Regions from separate parts of the Pandoraea faecigallinarum genome, predicted to be linked through region 2. Evidence: riboswitches for the same ligand, from Rfam matches in the RefSeq annotation. Region 2 holds a riboswitch; the other holds the start of a gene.
What was found. Region 2 has a riboswitch for thiamine pyrophosphate ahead of AB870_RS21105 (FAD-dependent oxidoreductase). Riboswitches for the same ligand answer to the same signal wherever they lie in the genome.
Positions count from the first base shown of each region.

Region 1: it holds a riboswitch for thiamine pyrophosphate, as region 2 does, so the genes downstream of both, thiC (phosphomethylpyrimidine synthase ThiC) here and AB870_RS21105 (FAD-dependent oxidoreductase) in region 2, are expected to answer to the same signal.

Region 1 is NZ_CP011807.3:3,993,534-3,996,944, forward strand. Features, by position in the region: gene AB870_RS17490 (hypothetical protein) at 136-1,740, shown strand; TPP riboswitch at 1,914-2,012, shown strand; gene thiC (phosphomethylpyrimidine synthase ThiC) at 2,086-3,411, shown strand, end outside.
Region 2 is NZ_CP011807.3:4,798,273-4,801,683, reverse strand. Features, by position in the region: gene AB870_RS21110 (ABC transporter ATP-binding protein/permease) at 1-1,308, opposite strand, end outside; TPP riboswitch at 1,555-1,690, shown strand; gene AB870_RS21105 (FAD-dependent oxidoreductase) at 1,824-2,957, shown strand; gene thiS (sulfur carrier protein ThiS) at 2,974-3,171, shown strand; gene AB870_RS21095 (thiazole synthase) at 3,173-3,411, shown strand, end outside.

The sequences.
Region 1 (3,411 bases), 800 kb from region 2:
AGTACGTCGAAGATCGTGCGCAAGCTGCCCGCTGCGCGGCACGACTCGATGCCGCCCGACGCCATGTCAGATACCGTCGTCCCCACCCTTCCGCCTCGCCCTGCCGGCGCGCCGTCTCACGCCCGGACACGCGTCGTGCGCCTCGATGCCCCCCAGAAAATCGACGGGCAGCCGGTGCGTTACCAGAGTCTGTGGCTGCTCATGCGCGTCTACTACGCCGCGCATTACGAAACCTCGCCGGTAACCTTGGCGTCATTGAAGATTCGCTTCGGTCAGGCCGCCGGCGATATGCGTATGCTCGTTAGCCGCGCATTTTCGGATTTTGCGCGGTGGGGTATCGCCGTGGGCTGGGGCGACGATCGTCAAATGGACGTGCGTCTGCTGCCCACGCGTGGGCGCGGCAAAGGTCCGTTCTGGCTGGCCCCGCAGGAGATGTCGCGCATCGAGGTCATGATCGGCGATGCCGCACCCGCCGACGCCCGTCGCGCCATCGCGGCCTTTCTCGGTCTGCCGCTGGCCTCGGTGCCCGACACGCAGTCGCCCGCACTCGATTACGTCATGCAGGACATTGCGTTCTGGCATCACCTGACGCTGGGCAAACGCGACATGCAGGATGGCGTGTTCTTCGCACCGCCGTGTGCACCGTCCGCGGGCGGGCCCAGGCGACAGCAGCGCACGGGCGCCATCCCCTCGTTTCATGCGGCGCAGCTCTGCGCCGTGGACGACGTGCAACGCGGCATCGCCCTGCTCGCCGAGACGATCGTATGGCGCCGCATGGGTGACGCAGCGCGGACCAAACGCACGCTCGCCACGCTCGCTGCGACCGTTGACGCCAATCGGCCGGGATCGCCGACGTTACGCGCCATGCACTGGATCGTGCAGGCATGGCAAGCCTACGCATCGCGTGACGAAGCGGGCGCGCTGGCGCATCTGCACCGCATCAGCGACGACGCGACGCTCGCGCCCTGTCTCGTCTATAACCCGCGTATCCGCTTCGAAAGCCGCAATCTGCAAGCGTTGTTGCACAAGTCGCACGCCGCGCGCAACGGCCCGATTTCAGCGCGAGCGCAATCGGCTGCCGACGCGCTCGCTGCCTTCTCCGACGCCCTGCAAGCGGCCTTCGAAGCCGACTCCATCGAGCTCGCGCAACACGTCGCGGCGAACATCGGCCTGTCGCTCTGGCTGTTCTGGCAAGGTGCGCTCATCGACCCCGGCAGACGCCTCGCCGCCGCCGACGTGCAACGTCAAGCGTTGCGCTGGATCGGCCTGTCGGAGTGGATTTGCGATCGCTTCGGCGTGGGCGGGAATTCCGTCTGGAATACCGTCTTTCTGTTGCGTATCGCGCGAGGCGCCGTACCCGCGAGGCGGGACCCGGATCTGGAGACGCTGCGCGCGAGCACGCCGCTGGCCGTCGACGCCTTTCTCGACGCCGTGCAGCCCTTCGGCGCACCATTCTCCCGCGCCAAGGGATTCTGGCGCTGGACCGACGTCATCGTGACGACGCTTGACGACCACGAAGAGGGACGCGTTCGTTTCGAGCCGTTACAACTTGCCAACCTTTGGTTCGAGATGTTGTGGTTTGCGCTGCATCAGGACGGCGATTCGCCGCAAGCCCTGCATGCCGCGCGCTCGCTCGGACGTGTCCTGCCGCTGCTGCCGCCGCCGGACCGGCGATTTTTCCGCGATGCCCTGCGCCTGATGCCACGCGAGTTTCAGCGGGAAGTGCGTCTCGCGCAATAGCGCCTTGCCGGACGATCGGGCGGGCTCGCCACGGGCGCGTCATCCGTTTCCGGCGGGCCTTCGATACACGCCGGGCAACGCGCGATATGTCGCACCGCACCATGATCGGTTCACGTTTTTCGGGACACATCGCGCTTGTGTTTGCCGGGTATGTCGGTGTATCGTTGCCGCAAAGCTAAGCGCAGGGGTCCTGCAACGTGAGTTGTGGGTGAGAAATACCCTTAGAACCTGATCTGGATAATGCCAGCGCAGGGAGCGTAGAAATTCCTCGCCCCCGTTCATGCTCCTGAGCCGCTTTGCGCCGAATTTGTCGGCGTCAACACGTGCCCCGCCAGGAGACATTGCATGAACGCCAATCCGAAGTTCCTCTCAGCCAACGCGCGCGTGGACGAAGCCGCGATCGCACCGCTGCCCAATTCCCGCAAGATCTACGTACAGGGCTCGCGCCCGGACATTCAGGTCCCGATGCGCGAAATCTCGCAAGCCGACACGCCCACGAGCTTCGGCGGCGAAAAGAATCCGCCGATCTACGTCTACGACTGCTCGGGTCCGTACACCGATCCGAATGCGACCATCGATATCCGTTCCGGTCTGCCCGCGCTGCGCGCGAAATGGATCGAAGAGCGCGGCGACACGGAAGCGCTGCCGGGCCTGTCCTCCGCTTACGGCCGTGAGCGCGCCAACGACAGCGCGACCGCCGACCTGCGCTTCCCCGGATTGCACCGCACGCCGCGTCGCGCGAAGGCCGGCAAGAACGTGACGCAAATGCATTACGCGCGTCAGGGCATCATCACGCCGGAGATGGAATACATCGCCATTCGCGAAAACCTGCGCCGCCAGGAATACATCGAAAGTGTGCGCAATACCGGCCCGCAGGGCGAGCGCCTGGCCAAGCTGCTCTCGCGCCAGCATCCGGGTCAGCATTTCGGCGCGAGCATTCCTGCCGAAATCACGCCGGAATTCGTGCGCGACGAAGTCGCACGCGGCCGCGCCATCATTCCGAACAACATCAACCACCCGGAGTCGGAGCCGATGATTATCGGCCGTAACTTCCTCGTGAAGATCAACGCGAACATCGGCAACTCCGCCGTGACGTCGTCGATCGGCGAAGAAGTGGACAAGATGACGTGGGCCATCCGCTGGGGCGGCGACACCGTCATGGATCTGTCGACGGGCAAGCACATCCACGAAACGCGCGAGTGGATTCTGCGTAACAGCCCGGTGCCCATCGGCACGGTGCCGATCTATCAGGCACTGGAAAAGGTCAACGGCAAGGCCGAAGATCTGACGTGGGAAATGTTCCGCGACACACTCATCGAGCAGGCCGAGCAAGGCGTTGACTACTTCACGATCCACGCCGGCGTGCGCCTTGCGTACGTACCGATGACGGCCAACCGCATGACGGGTATCGTCAGCCGCGGCGGCTCGATCATGGCCAAGTGGTGTCTCGCGCATCACAAGGAAAGCTTCCTGTACACGCACTTCGAAGAGATCTGCGAAATCATGAAGGCGTACGACGTCGCGTTCTCGCTGGGCGACGGCCTGCGTCCCGGCTCGATCTACGATGCCAACGACGAAGCGCAACTCTCCGAACTCAAGACGCTCGGCGAACTCACGCAAATCGCGTGGAAGCACGACGTTCAGGTGATGATCGAAGGCCCGGGCCACGTG
Region 2 (3,411 bases):
GAATGGCCACAATCCGGCGAGCGCTCGCAGCATGGTGCTCTTGCCGGAACCGGAACGACCTCGCACAAGCCAGCGCGAACCGGGCGCGAAGGCAAACGATCCGGCCACGGCCAGAGGCGTGCCATCGGGCAGCGACAGTTGCAGGTCGGCAGCCATGTAGGCGGGTGTGTCGCTCGTGCGTGTCACGGAAATCCCGCCCTCGTGCGGGGTGTGCTCGATCACGCGGGCGAATTCGCGCAGACGGTTGATCGTCGCCTTCCAGTCGGCCAGCGTCTGAAAGCTGTTCACGAACCAGGAGAAACCGTCGCTCACCTGCCCGAAGGCGTCGATGATCCGCATGAGCACGCCCAGGGTGAAGGCGCCTGCGAAGTAGCGCGGGGCGGCGGCCATGATCGGGAAGACGATGGCAATCTGCGCATAGATCGAGTTCGCGAAGATCAGGCGCTTCGTCACGACCATGATCTGCCACCAGTTCTCGCGCACCGCGCCGAAGGCCACTTGCAGGCGCGACCACTCCGCCCTTTCGCCGCGATAGAGCGCGACCTGTTCGGCGGATTCGCGCAGTCGCACCAGCAGGAAACGGAAGTCGGCTTCCACCTGCTGCTGACGATAGCTCAGACCGACAAGCGGGCGGCCGACCTTGAAGATGAAAAACGAGCCGACGATGGCATACAGCGCCGCGACCCACACCATGTAGCCCGCAATGGTGATGTTCATACCGTCGAGCGCGAACGACAACGCGCCCGAAATCGTCCACAGGATGGTGATGAAGGAGAACAGCGAGACCACCGTCGTCAACAGATCGAGCGAAAGCGCGAGCGACGAATTGACGAGCGAGCGGATGTCTTCGGAAATGCGCTGGTCGGGGTTGTCCGCAAGATGATCGCGCTCGATGCGGTAGAACGCCTGATGGGCGAACCACTTCGCCAGGGTGGCGTCGGTGATCCACTGCCGCCAGCGGATTTCGAGCATCTGGCGAAAGTACGTGCGGAAGGTCGCAATGATGATGAAGCTGAACGCCAGCACCGCGAATTCGACGAGAGAGGATTTGAAGACCGGCCAGTTCCGTTTGTCGAGGGCATCATAGAAGGCGGTATTCCACGCGTTCAGACGCACGTTGATGAACACGATCGCAAGGTTGAGCGCGATGACGAGTGCGAGCAGGCGGCGCCCTTTCCAGCGCTTTTCCGAGACCCAGTACGGCCGGATCAGCTGCCACGCCGTGGGAGGCTTCGGCGGTCCGGGCGGGGGCGTGGTGGCGAGGCTGCCGCGACCGCCGGGAGCGGGGTCGGAGGGTGCGGGGGACATCGGCGGGTGGGCCATGATCGTCGGGCGGCGCGGCCGCGGTGGAGCAACGTTCTTATTGACACATTGGACAGCGGTTCCCGATGGTGCGTTGCACGATTTCGGGCGCGAAGCGCATGCCGCGGGCGGCTTTCAGTTTACGGACCGTTACAAGGCCCAGGGCATTCGTCAAAAAACGAGACGCCAAGCGCGTGCAATCGCCCGGAAAGCCAGCTTGCACGGGCGTCGGCATCTATGTTGTAATGACCTCGGGCGAAACAGGGGTGCTCCGTAACCGACGTAGCGACGTAGCGACGTAGTCACGTCAGCGAGTTCACGGGGCTGAGAGAGACCCTTTGCACCCGACCCGGGTAATACCGGCGTGGGAAGTTTCCGACTCCTCCAGTGGGGTAAGGTGTCCAACACCGTTTCGTCCTTTTGCTTTCATGAGGAAAGGACTCCATGCGTTGCGTTGCGCGACATCCCGCAAATTTCCCTGAGTGCCAGCGTGCCGCCACGGCTCGTGCGCCCGCGCGCGTATGAGCGCGACACCTTCCCACGCCACTTCACGTCCGGACGTTGCCGTGCTCGGTGGCGGGCTTTCCGGCCGGCTGCTTGCATGGCAACTGGTCCGCGCCGGGGCGAGCGTGGCGCTTTACGAACGGGGCGATGCCGACGGATCGTCCGCGGCCGGCTGGGTGGCGGCCGCCATGCTCGCACCGCTGGCCGAGGCGGCCGTGGCCGAGCCGAGCATCGTCGAAATGGGGGCGGTCGGCCTTGAGCGCTGGCCCGGTCTGATCGACGGTCTTCCCGAGCATGTCTTTTTCCAGCGCAATGGCACGCTGGTCGTGTGGCATCAGCCCGACCGGGCCGAAGCCGTCATGTTCGACCGGCGCATGCGCGCGAACGCGCCGCCCGAGTTATTGCGCGCAGGCGTCGAGCGAATTGCCGGCCCCCGGCTGGCAGACGTCGAACCGGCGCTCGCCGGGCGTTTCCAGGAGGGGTGGTTGTTGCCCAACGAAGGGCAGCTGGATAACCGTCAGTTGCTGCGGGCGCTGGCGGCCGGTCTCGCAGCGGCGGGGGCCGGGTTGCACTGGAATACGCAGATCGCCGAGGGACAGTATCCGGATGCCGGTCTGGTCGTCGACTGCCGCGGACTCGGGGCGCGCGAAGTGCTCACGCAATTGCGCGGCGTGCGCGGCGAAGTGGTGCGCATTCACGCGCCGGGCATCGGGTTGCGCCGGCCGGTGCGATTGCTGCATCCGCGCTACCCGATCTACATCGCGCCCAAGGAAAACGATCTGTACGTGATCGGCGCGACCGAACTCGAATCCGAGGATATGTCGCCGATGACGGTGCGCTCCGCGCTCGAACTGCTCTCCGCGGCGCATTCGCTGAATCCGGCGTTCGGCGAGGCGCGCATCGTCGAGCTGAACGTCAACTGCCGCCCGGCGCTGCCCGACCATCTGCCGCGCGTGCAATGGGACGGGGCGCGGCTGCTGCGCGTGAACGGCCTGTACCGTCACGGCTACCTGCTCGCCCCGGCGGTGACGGGCGAAGCATGCGCACTGGCGCAGGCATTGATGCAAACGACGGACGCAACACGGGATGCGTTCGACTGGGAGACGTGGCGAGCGAGCCGGCCCTGGCCGGATCTGTTCCGTCAGGCTTGAGAGGAAGCGGTACGCGATGGACATCCATATCAATCAACAGACACTGAGCGTGGCCGAGACGGCGACGCTGGCCGAGGCGCTCGCCGCCTTCGGCGCCAAGCCGCCTTTTGCAGCGGCGATCAACGGGCAATTCGTGCCCAAGACGCAATATGCCGAGCGCAGGCTCGCGCAGGGCGACAAGATCGATGTCGTGCAACCGGTGGCCGGAGGCTGAAATGAACGCATTCACGGAAACGAACAACGTGGCCGCCAGCAGCACGCGCGACGCGCTCACGCTTTACGACACCCGCTTCGGCAGCCGCTTCTTGCTCGGCACGGCGCGTTATCCGTCGCTTCAGGCGCTCAACGACTCCATCGATGCGGCGCGTCCCGGCATGGTGACGGTGGCATTGCGCCGCCAGTTGTCGGGCACCGGCGCGCAGGCGTCCGAAGGGCATTTCTGGGAGACGCTGCG